One region of the Paenibacillus sp. FSL H8-0457 genome, then DNA from elsewhere that is predicted to be linked to it. Evidence: a T-box and tRNA genes for the amino acid it is inferred to sense, from the RefSeq annotation. Region 1 holds a T-box; the other holds one or more tRNA genes.
The links. The T-box of region 1 lies ahead of MHI43_RS07605 (valine--tRNA ligase). A T-box ahead of a tRNA ligase gene usually reads a tRNA of that ligase, here a tRNA-Val.

Region 1 (6,165 bases):
CGATGCCACGTCAGAACCCGTGACTTTATAACCCATCTCCAGCATTACTCGCGCTATGGCGCTCATCCCGTAGCCGCCAATTCCTATAAAATGAACATGTTCTGATGTATTCAACAGATATCACCAACCTTTTTCAGAATCGGAAAGGCCCAGGAGGTTGGAACGCACGTCGGCAATCAGGTACAACGTGCCCGACACCACCCCAAGATCCTCCGCTTCCGTCCGTGACTTCAACTCTTCAAGTGCGTTTTTCCAATTTGGTTCTATGATGATTTGCAGTGTATGTTTGGCGTATTTCTCCCTTACCTGCTCTACGATGTCACCAAGCGCCTTGGCGTCCAGTTTCTTCCGGAAATCCGGTTCAGTCAGGATAAGCGTATCCACTATTGGCAGTATATGCTGCAAATACGATTCATGATGCTTATTTGCCAGCATTCCCATCATTAAGTTCAGTTTCCGATACTTATAGATCTGCGGCAAGCTTTTGGCCAAGGATTCAGCCCCTTCGGGGTTGTGCGCGCCATCGAGAACAATCCGCGGGGAGGACTGCACTTGCTCCAGTCTTCCCGCCCAGAACGTATCCTTAAACCCGGCACGCAATTCTTCTTCATCCACGATAAAAGCCATGTACTGGCGAAGCACCTCCAGCGTCATCATGGCAACCGCGGCATTGGCGCATTGATGCTCGCCCTGCATCGAAATATCCAGATCCATATCCCGGAACGGTCCCTTAAAACGGAAAGTCTGGCTTTCTTCGTCCCCGCGCAGCCGTTCATAAGAGAATTGTTCGTCTACAAGGTACAGACTTGTACGGTTTTTGGCGGCCGTTTCTTTCAGAATTTCGACAGCCTCAGGCTGAGTGACCGTGCTCACCACGGGCACTCCGGGCTTGATGATGCCGGCCTTCTCCATGGCGATCTCCTGAATGGTATCGCCCAGAACATCGGTATGGTCCATGCCGATGTTCGTGATCACCGAAATGATGGGATGAACGATATTGGTCACGTCAAGACGACCGCCAAGTCCGGTCTCCCATACCACCACGTCCGGATAAGACACCTCGCCGTAATACAGGATCGCAAGGGCCGTGGACACCTCAAACATCGTGGGCGATCCAAGCCCGGAGCCCGCAACTTCGGCAACAAGCGGCTCTAAGCGATTCGCGAGTTCCAGCAGCGTCTCTTCCGGTATGTCTTCGCCGTTATACTGAAACCGATTGGTAAACTTCGTAATATAGGGGGACGTATAGGTGCCTACCGTGAATCCCCCTTGAAGCAGAACCTTTGTTAAAAAAGCGCATGTGGAGCCTTTTCCGTTCGTTCCGGCCACGTGGATAAATTTTAATCGACGCTCCGGATGGCCGAGCAGCTCCATCAATCGCTGAATTCTATCCATGCCAGGGCGGATTCCAAACGGAATCAGCCCATTGATCCAAGCTACCGCTTCCTCATAGGTATGGAACGGAGCTGCGGCTGCAGCTGCCGATTGATCAACCATCGTTCTCACCTTCTGGTCCAGATTCATCTTGCCCATTAGCCTCTCAATTCTTCGATGCGCGCAATCACTTTTCTGCGTTTGTCCGAGTAATCCGCGAGTTTCGCCCGTTCTTCCTCAATCACCTTCTCGGGTGCTTTCGATACGAAACCAGGATTGTTCAGCTTCTTCTCCACACGCTCGACTTCGCTGTTCAAGTGCTGAATTTCCTTCTCCAGACGCGTGATCTCCTGAGCGATATCGATCAGTCCGGCAAGCGGCAGATACATCTCAACACCTGTCACCACGGCGGTCATCGCTTTATCCGGCGCCTCAAGCGCAAGGGAGGACTCATACTCCGACGTGTTGCAGAAGCGGCGAATATAATCGGAATTGCGATCGATAATGCCGGCAATTTGCCCGCTTACCGGTTTCAATTGCAGTTCTACTTTTTTGCTCATCGGCACGTTCACTTCCGCCCGGATGTTGCGTACGGCACGGATCACATCCATCAGCAGGTTCATTTCGGTTACGGCTTCCGCATTCTCAAACGCCTCGTCATAGGTCGGCCAAGAAGCCAGCATGACGGTCTCGCCTTCATGCGGCAAATGCTGCCAGATCTCTTCGGAGATGAACGGCATGAACGGGTGAATCAAGCGCATCGTGCGGTCCAGCACATAGGCAAGCACCGACTGCGTCTTTTTCTTGGCTGCTTGATCCTCGCCATACAGGGACAGCTTGGCAAATTCGATATACCAGTCACACAGATCATCCCAGATGAAATTGTAGAGCAGTCGACCGGTTTCGCCAAATTCGTAGGCATCAATTAGACGCGTAATGTCGCGGGAAGTTTCGTTCAAACGGTGCAAAATCCACCGGTCCGCGGTTCCCAGCTCTCCGGAAATGTCGATATCCGCCGCCGTGAAGCCCTCCAGGTTCATGAGCGCAAAGCGCGACGCATTCCAGATTTTGTTAGCGAAGTTACGCGCTTGCTCCACGCGTTCCCAGCGGAATCGAAGATCCTGACCCGGCGTGCTGCCGGTCGATATCATATAACGCATAGCGTCTGCGCCATACTGTTCAATAACCTCGAGCGGGTCGATGCCGTTGCCCAGCGACTTGGACATCTTGCGGCCTTCGCTATCCCGAACCAGGCCATGGATCAGCGTGTCCTTAAACGGCATTTGACCCGTAAATTCAAGTCCTTGGAAAATCATCCGCGACACCCAGAACGGGATGATGTCGTAACCCGTCACGAGAACGCTTGTGGGATAATAACGTTTGAAATCCTCGCTGTCCTGGTCCGGCCAGCCCATGGTCGAGAACGGCCAGAGCGCGGAGCTGAACCAGGTATCCAGCACATCCTCGTCCTGTCTCAGATCATCCTTGCCCAGCTTCGCGCGGGCTTCCTCTTCATTCATGGCAACAACCACTTCGCCCGTGGATTCCGAATACCACGCCGGGATCCGGTGACCCCACCACAATTGACGGGAAATGCACCAATCGCGTACATTCTCCATCCAGTGCAGATAGGTTCGCTCGAACCGGTCAGGCACGAAGTTCACGCCCTTGCCGGATTTTTGCGCATCCACGGCTGCTTCCGCAAGCGGCTGCATCTTAACGAACCACTGCGTCGACAGGTAAGGCTCGACCACCGCACCGGATCTTTCGCTATGGCCAACCTGATGGACATGGTCTTCGATGCGAAGCAATACGCCCGATTCCTTCATGTCGCTGACGATCTGCTTGCGGCATTCTGCACGGTCAAGGCCCTGGTATTTGCCGGCAAACTCATTCATCGTTCCGGATTCATCCATTACGGTAATTTGCGGCAGGTCATGTCTCAGCCCCATCTCGAAGTCGTTCGGATCATGCGCCGGCGTAATTTTAACCGCACCGCTGCCGAAGTCCTTCTCCACATACTCATCCGCTATAACCGGAATCTCGCGGCCCACGATAGGCAGCACCAATGTCTTGCCGATCATGTCTTTATAGCGCTCGTCTTCCGGATGAACGGCGACGGCCGTATCGCCGAGCATGGTCTCCGGACGGGTGGTTGCCACGGTAATGGAGCCGCTGCCGTCCTTCAGCGGATATTGCAGGTGATACAAATGGCCGTTGACCTCTTTGTACTCCACTTCAATATCGGACAAAGCCGTACGGGCAGCCGGGTCCCAGTTGATGATGCGTTTGCCGCGGTAGATGAGCCCTTTATCGTAAAGCTTGACGAATACTTCCCGTACGGCTTCGGACAATCCCTCGTCGAGCGTGAAACGTTCTCTGGAGTAATCGAGGGACAGGCCGATCTTGGACCACTGGTCACGGATCGTGTTTGCGTACAGGTCCTTCCATTCCCACACCTTCTCCAGGAATTTCTCGCGTCCCAGATCGTAACGGGTAACGCCTTCTTCGCGAAGCTTCTGCTCTACCTTGGTTTGCGTGGCGATGCCCGCATGGTCGGAGCCGGGGAGCCACAGCGCATCGTAGCCCTGCATCCGCTTCACGCGAATCAGGATGTCCTGCAGCGTAAAGTCAAGCGCATGGCCGATATGGAGCATGCCCGTAACGTTAGGAGGAGGAATAACAATCGTGTAAGGCTCCGCGTCCGGTCGCTTGCCGGCTTCAAAAAAGCCGCCTTCCTTCCAGTACGGATACCATTTTTGTTCGGCTGCCTTCGGATCATACGTCGTCGGCATTTCTAACTGGGATTGGTTTTGTTTTTGATCCATATTTTCGTACCTCCGATACTGTTAATCAGTTTTGCCAACCCGAAACGTTTTAGCCTCCGGGCGTGTTCGTGGATATCATAGTTGGCGTGAAACAAAAAAAGCCCTTCGTCCTCAAAGGACGAAAGACTGTTCTCTCGCGGTACCACCTTTGTTTCGTGCTTACATGGTTCAGCAACCGTTGTCCTCCCATGAAGAACATGAAAGGCTTTCGGTCAAGCACGACACTTTACGCAGATAACGGCTGCGGCCGGCGAACTCTAACCAGGGTAGCAATCGATCCTACTCTATCTCAAGTCCGCAACTCCGGGGCGACTTCGGCAAGCTGGTTCCTGCGGAATCTCACAGCGCTTGGTAGCAATTCCGCTCTCTGAAGGCCATACCTTCCTACTCTTCCCGTTCAACGTTGTTCTAGCTTTTTGAATACCTGTACATATACTATTCAAATATAACGTGGTTGTTCCATATAGTCAATATTTCGAGTGTTTCCGAACGATTTAGACATCATACCTGCCGATTCAAACAAATCCTTGTTCGCTGTAACATACAATCCAAGCTCGCTGCGCTTCCTCTCCTCCAAACCGGTTCCCCGCAGCACAAAAAGCAGGCCAAGGCTGCCTGCCTCGGCCTGCTTCATTCTAGCCCCATGACGACTTCCCGATTACTGGGGAATATACAATACCTGGCCTTCTTCCACATTCTGCTCGGACATGCGGTTATACAACAACAGCTCTCGCGGCGTCAGCTGATAGCGCTCGGCAATCACGTCGAGTGTCTCCTCACGCTGAACAATGCACATCCGGACCTTACGGAATGGCGTTTCCTCCCGGCGGTTGCCCAGGAAAAGACTCTTCCATTCCACATCCTCGGACAAAACGGCATCCACCGATTCTTCGATGGCCTGTTCCTCGTCTCGAGCAGCTTGTTCCTGATCCTGAACCGTTCTGCTCGATTGAAGCAATGAGGAGAAGCCTACGCCCGAAGCGGTATTGGCGGTGCTGTTCTTCGCGTTGAAGGCAACCTTCAGCTCCGGTTTGGACGGAGCCTCTTCGACTTGAAGGGAAACCTCCTCCTCTATCTCCTCCAAGGGTTCGGCTTCCTCGGCAAAAACAGGCTGGGCTTCCTCCGTTTCCGGGGAATCCAATACCGGCAGGGCTTGAACCTCTTCGCTTTTGCGCTCAATGACGCCCGGGAAGTCGGCTGCCGGTTCTTCCTGCTGCGGCTCCGGCTGGGCCGCAGCCCGTTCGAACTGCCATACACTCGGAGTCGACGGCTCAGCTGGCTGAAATTCCGTCTCATTATGTAAGGCATATTCGACCGTATCCTGGGCTTCAGGCGTACCGGAGATGCTTACCGTTCGGTCCGAGTCCTGCGCATCCTGAATTTGATTCTCGTATTCCGCCCAAGATGCCAGATACTGCTGCGTGCGCGCATCCGCCTCGGACTCTTGGACTCTGGGCTGAGCCTCGTTGAAATAAGAAGGCGAAGGCGTAGTCGCTTCAGCGTTGGCTCCGCCGCTTTGATACGGTTCATACGGATTGGCTGCGAACTGCTGCTCTACGCCTGCATACATATCATTCGCTTCAGGAGCATGTACCACTGTGAATTCCTCATTGGTCCATACTTGGTCACGAGCTCCCGGAGCCGCCGCCTGGATTCCTTTGAGCGATAAAACCCCCGTTATGTTCAAGCTGCGCTTGGATAACAGATCCACGTCAAAATTCTCGATCTCGACCGCGATGTCATCCAATGACGATACCCGGTTCAGCGGGACCGTGATCTCGACCGGAATCCAATGCTCGAGCGGCTCCGTCTCTCCTGCTTCGGTATCCCCTTTATACAGGCCTGCTAGAAGCAGATGGCCCCGAAGCGTGGCCTGGTCCTGCTGGCTGATCACCTGAATGTGCGGGATCAACTCCGCCTCTTCCAATTCATCGATTCCCGGCAAATCTTCCGTCAAATTAAT
Region 2 (6,165 bases), 420 kb from region 1:
GTACATTTGAAAATGATTAGCAAAGTGGCATTTCTGTGAATATACATGAGAGTGTAGCCCGCCAACTACAACTCAGGTTTCCTTCTTTAAAAAAGAAGAAGCTGTCCCGCAGTCATTTTTATGGCTTTTGTGACAGCTTCCTCTTTTTGTACGGTGTCATATGCTCTATTTTCCGTCCGCATTGACGGGAAGGAGAAAAAACTCGGGTAACACAACCCGTGATATCCATATGGTCAGCGCCGCATCGGTAAAAAGAACCTCGCTGGCTTAGGCTGGCGTTTTTTTTTGTTAATAAGAATATTGGCCCTAGCATTGCTTGAGTTTTTGAATACTTTGTATCAGATCGTTGAAAGGAGGAGTCCTCATGGGTGAAGTTGGTTACGAAGGTGGATACGGCGGTAAAAACTCAGTCGGAGCAGTTCTTGTTCTCTTTATCTTGTTGGTCATCATTTTAGGTTCTTTCTGGGTATAATACTCCCCCGGATGACAAAGACCCTACGTGATTTGAACAGTTGTATTTATGTGAGAGGATCCCTACCGGCTTAGGCTATCGGGGGTCCTTTTTCTTTGTCTTCTATCGGTGAAGTAGGGTATTACAGCCTCCTGATCGATTTACCCAGTAGCAAATCTCCGCTTACCGACAATGCCCTCCATCTCCCGTTTTTCTATTTGAGTAAACAGGGCTTCGCCGTCGCCTTCGCTGAACGGAACAATACCGAAGCTAGGGACGGTAGCGGAATAGACGAGAGTATTTCTTTCCGCTGTATTAGTGGCAGCCATCGCAAATCCTGACCGTAATACTGCAGCAAGTCGAATATGACGAATGTAGACGGCAGAGTTCCGGCTAAAGCTGTAATTTTATCCGTCTTCTTCGCCTGGAATCGGGTCATAACCGCTTCAAAATCCGAGTTGCCAGTCGCGGGATCAACGCACGCGATTTCGCCGTCCAATACGATGTCATGCGGAAATATAGCGTTGGCTATCTCAGGGTATTGGCGAGAACAGTCGTTGTTATGGCGCGTGTATAGGCGAACAACGCCATTCTGCTGCGAAAAAATCAAGCGGTGGCCATCGATTTTTGGTTCAAATATGAAGCGCGAGTCTGAGAATGGAGCGGGCGCTGTTGCGAGTAACATCGGTTCAATAAACATAGAAATGCCTCTTTACCTGAATTATAGCGCTTGGCTATGTAATAAAGAGGCGAGAAGTAATGGTAGGATTAATGTCATGTCATCTATTCTAAAAATAGCCCGGACAAATGCGACAATTGACAAAGATAAATCCAGAATAAAATATACATAATCATACCATTTAATGGTTCTAACATACTATATACTCCAATAATATCCAAATGATACAATTGATATGGGTTATGTAAATTAACTTTTATAAATATCTGGAGGTGTTAGCGTGGTTAGAATGGGGAAAAAATTTGTAATATTCTCTTCTATCATTGCTGCTTTTATGACTGTAGCAGCGCCAGTATCTGCAAGTCCTATCTCACAGACAGAATCTGAGATAACGCCTCAATATTGTAACCCATGTAAAGTAAAAGCGGGTTATATGTACCCAAAAAGTCAGTATAGCAGAGACTTTTTCACGCCATTACATTACATTACAGTTGATGGAGTGGAGTACTTTTTTTGGTACATAGATGATGATAAATCTACAGCAACACATTGGTATACTGTTTGGAAAGAAGAATAACGAAAAATCCTTGGGGTTTAAATAACCTCAAGGTTTTTTTGTATACATAATAAGGCTGTGATGTAACGAAATTGCGTAAATGTTTTAACATCACGTCGGCTAAGATCGGAGGACACTATAAATGACAACGACTCGTAAAAAGCTTGAAGGTAACGGTCTTTGGGAATCCAGCCGGATGATGCTTCCGGAACATAAAGAAACTATCATCCGCCGGCAGCTGGAAGAGGGAAGGAAGAATAAACCGGTTCTTGATCCGCAGGAAATGGAATTGATTGAGCAGGCGCTTGCAGAGTCATTTCATATGCACCGTACAATCAAATTGCGTTTATTCGATGAATATGAGGACCAGGAACTGACCGGCACTGTATCCGTAATTCACACTTACCGACGTGAAATCAAGCTGGCTACCGGAATAGGCGAATGGGAATGGATCAAGATTAATGACATAGTTTCGGCAAATTGAAAATACTCGGCAAATGTAATCCCGTTGGCGTAGAGAGGTCAAATAAGACCAAAAAGTGGTCTTAAAAGTAGTGTCTAACTGACTATGTCCCCCAATTCGTCCCCAAAAGTGAAATTCAGATAGACAACCATTAGAAGAAAAGAAAAAAGCCCTTGCTATGCAAGGACTCCTTGTGATGATCTGTAGTGGGCTCGAACCACTGACCCCTACCCTGTCAAGATAGTGCTCTCCCAGCTGAGCTAACAGATCATGAAATATTTAAAAAGGTAATTCATATATTACCAGCAGACAAGGCGGCTGTCAATGGTTTTCTCGTTATAAAATACCACGTTCCGGTTCAGACTAAATACAGCATGATTTTGCCAATGAAGGAGCGTGAATGGCATGACAGGTGGGAAATCCCATCGTATCAAGCGAGCAGGACTGGTGCTCTCGTTATTGGCGGTATCTATTGCGGGCGGCGGCTGCAGTGTCCCGGAAAGAACATCGGTGCAATTGGAGCCGCTGCATGCCCCTGCAGCGCCCGTGATGCTGGATGTGTACGGGCGTTCCGTCGATCGGGATGTATATTCCAAGCAGGGAAGCGGGGCGCTGGAGCCGGTATCCCCGATGGATGCGGCGGACACGTTAAGGGATCTTCATCCATAAAGAGCTCCAGGAACGGCATTATGCTTAACGCGGAGCCAACCATCATGATGATCTGCACGAACAGTGAGCAGAACAAACCGCCGGCTGGCAGGCTGGCGGTTTGTCGTAAGACGGCCGATGCTATTCCTCATCCCATTTGCGGGAATAACCTTTTTTGATCGTCCAGAAGGTGGGATAGATGATCAGGGCAGCAATGACCACAGCCCAAAATATCGTGGCTCCCATGCTCATAAAGGCAATGCTCCTTTCATGAAGACGTTAGCTTCTACTACTATACAGGAAAACGAATATTTTGTATAATATCTCGACCTGCGATATCACGAGGAATTGATTCTACATAAAGAGGTGTTGAAATGGCAGCAGAAATCATCAATGTATCAACGGAAGAGCAGTTGCAGCAGGCGCTGGATATCCGAAAGGATGTGTTTGTCCTAGAACAGAAGGTGCCGATCGATTTGGAGATCGATGATTACGACCGCCTGGAATCGGATGCACACCATGTCTTGATCAAGTCGGAGGGGCAGTACGCCGCAACCGGGCGTATTACCTATTACAATAAGGATTCCGCCAAAATGCAGCGGATCGCGGTGCGGAAGCCGTTCCGTTCCAAAGGGATTGGCCGTGTGCTGATGATGGCGCTGGAAGCGCAGGCTCGTGAACTAAAACTGCAATATTCCGTGCTCGATGCACAGGTGCAGGCAGAGGCTTTTTACCGCAAGCTGGGGTATGAGACGATTTCGGACGAGCCGTTTGATGATGCAGGCATTCCCCATGTTCGCATGAAAAAGGAATTGTAGGCCTATAACCAAACCAAATAAGATACCGGTCATTAACGCATCGTCCCCAAAAAAGAAAAGACCTCGAGCATCGCCTCGAGGTCTTTTTGCGCATAAATTAGAACGTCGGCAAATTGTCCAGGTTGTTGCTTGGATCGCCATCCGCATTGGAACGAAGATGTTCGTCTCCATCACGTCCACGGAATACGTTCAGGTTCTTGATTTCCTTATTCTTGGCCATCTGTTGGGCCGTCTTGTAGTCCACGACGCTGCCGTTATCCAGCTTAAGTTCGATGATGTCGCCATCACCATTTTTACGTACGCCTACAACTTCTTGTTGTCCTTGATCCATATGAATCGCCTCCCGGCCTTATTATTCCCGGGAACCCTCGTAAACTATGCATTGACGCATATTGAACTACAATTCGTATACCCGCTGCTGCTCCACGAATTCCATGTTTCCGGTCTTGCCGATGAAAGCTTCGACCTCATCGCTGTAATGCATCAGATAGGTACGCTCCTGAATTTCTTGAGGCAGGCTGAGCAGTTCATCGAGTGTCGTATGCACCTCGCCCGGACCCTGCAGCTGGCATTCATGCAGAATCACTTCGCAATCCCGTTCATTTACCAATTGCTTCAGCAGGATGGGGTCGAATACCATGTCCGCGCTGTAAAAAATCCGATCGTTCAAATAAAGCGAATAGCTGTCTTTGCCCGGAATATGCTGCGTATGAATCAGCTCCACCGAGATTCCGGATGAAATAGCGGCCTTCACGCCCGGTTTCAAAGGATGCACGTCAAATACATCCTGGAGGGAAGAAATATGTCCCTGCTGATATAAGCCGCCCTTGAGTGTATGTTCCCATATCGGTTCCACCAGCGCTTCAGCAATATAGAGCGGGAGTTTGCGATCGTATTTCATCTTCATAATAAATGCAAGCTCCTCCAACCCGCCAACATGGTCGGCATGAATATGCGTAATGAGCACGGCGTCCACATCGTTAAACGTCTTATTTATTTGATGCAGCGCCAACGGAGCAGTGATCCCGCAGTCGATGAGCAGCGTGAAATTTCCGTCATGAATCAGTGCGTTATTGTTATAGTAGTTCTTGGCAAACGCACTGCCGGTGCCAAGCATTTGCAATGTCAGTGTCAATGGATGAAACCTCCTGATGAAATGATGTATAGTCCAAGTATGCTTATGTGTATTTTAACGAATTTCTTGTGTATTTACACGGAGTATATGCTCGAAACGGAGCCGTAATGCCGCAAAAATCGTGATAGGATCAAGCCTTGAACCACGAGAAAAAAATTTTACCACAAAGTGCAAAATTGTCCGCAACTTGTTTTTTGACATGTAGTATACACATATAACAACAAGAAGAGCCAATGGAGGGAACGTATGAAATGAAGTGGAAAAAAGTGATGGCATGTATGCTAGTGCTCTCTTTAATGGGTGGCAGCACCCTTTTGTTTGCGGATTCCGTCAATGAACGTGTTCGTGTTTGGCTGAACGGACGCGAATTGAAGGATGGCGGATATTTGATTGATGGCAAAACCTATGTGCCGGTCCGGGAATTTGACGGGGCTGTGGACTGGAATTCGGCGAATGGACAAGTCCAGGTCGTCAAGCCGAATGTGCATATTTTTCTCTTTAAAGGAGATACTGTATTCGGCAACGTAAACAAAGGCAAGCTGAAATTCAATGTATTTAGCCAGGTAGACAGCTTAAACAACAATATTCATGCCGTAAAAGTAGCGATCGAGGATCCTTCGGGCAATATCAAGGACATCCAGTCCCAGGAAGTGAAGGACCGCAAGGATAACTTCTGGTTCCGAACCTATGATTTCACATACGATTTCAAAACGGCCGGAAAATACTCGGTAGGCTTTTATGTAAAAGTCAAATCGGATGACGGTTTTGTGAAAGTTGCGGAGAAAGTGATTACCGCCCTAAATTGATGGGTCCATAGCCGCTTGGCAAAAATTGACCTGAAGAAGCTATCCGTGATACGATACGAAAGTATGATAATTTAACCGAAGTGAGGTTTTTTCAATGAGCGAACACAAACATGAACACGGAGATGCTTGCGGCTGCGGTCACGATCATGACCACGACCACGAACATGAAGAGTTTGTGCTGACATTGACGGATGAAGAAGGAAAAGAAGTAGAGATGGTTCTCGTGGAGACATTTGATGTCGGCGAGAAGCTTTACGCGCTTTTGCTTGAACGCGAGAATCCGGAAGCGGACGGCGTCATTCTACGTATGGAAGAAGAGAACGAGGAAATGGTTCTTTACAATATTGAGGACGAAGACGAATGGAATGAAGTAGAGGCGGTTTACAACGAACTGGTCGCTGCTGCAAACCAGGAGTAACACTCCCTAACGAAAAACCCGATGCGAACCACTCGCACCGGGTTTTTTGTATTTTGCCTTAGAATATAGGATCCGTTTCCACGATGACTTTCACATTCTGAATGCTGCGATCCTCAGGACCTTTGACAGGCAGGCCGACATCGACATGATCGGTAATGTAATCGATGTTTTCCTGGGAAATCACTTCGCCC

Region 2: it has a tRNA-Val gene. The T-box ahead of MHI43_RS07605 (valine--tRNA ligase) is inferred to sense a tRNA for this amino acid. The anticodon was not compared.

What each region holds. Positions count from the first base shown of each region.
Region 1 covers NZ_CP150293.1:1,777,179-1,783,343, reverse strand. Annotated here, with positions in the region: gene murC (UDP-N-acetylmuramate--L-alanine ligase) at 1-114, opposite strand, end outside; gene MHI43_RS07610 (folylpolyglutamate synthase/dihydrofolate synthase family protein) at 121-1,497, opposite strand; gene MHI43_RS07605 (valine--tRNA ligase) at 1,533-4,202, opposite strand; T-box leader at 4,314-4,612, opposite strand; gene MHI43_RS07600 (hypothetical protein) at 4,642-4,836, opposite strand; gene MHI43_RS07595 (LysM peptidoglycan-binding domain-containing protein) at 4,861-6,165, opposite strand, start outside.
Region 2 covers NZ_CP150293.1:2,196,719-2,202,883, forward strand. Annotated here, with positions in the region: gene MHI43_RS09520 (sporulation protein YjcZ) at 365-472, shown strand; gene MHI43_RS09525 (hypothetical protein) at 666-1,151, opposite strand; gene MHI43_RS09530 (hypothetical protein) at 1,411-1,707, shown strand; gene MHI43_RS09535 (YolD-like family protein) at 1,829-2,170, shown strand; tRNA gene MHI43_RS09540 (tRNA-Val) at 2,347-2,419, opposite strand; gene MHI43_RS09545 (hypothetical protein) at 2,555-2,818, shown strand; gene MHI43_RS09550 (GNAT family N-acetyltransferase) at 3,172-3,615, shown strand; gene MHI43_RS09555 (DUF3892 domain-containing protein) at 3,713-3,946, opposite strand; gene MHI43_RS09560 (MBL fold metallo-hydrolase) at 4,013-4,750, opposite strand; gene MHI43_RS09565 (copper amine oxidase) at 5,002-5,556, shown strand; gene MHI43_RS09570 (DUF1292 domain-containing protein) at 5,651-5,974, shown strand; gene MHI43_RS09575 (aminotransferase class I/II-fold pyridoxal phosphate-dependent enzyme) at 6,033-6,165, opposite strand, start outside.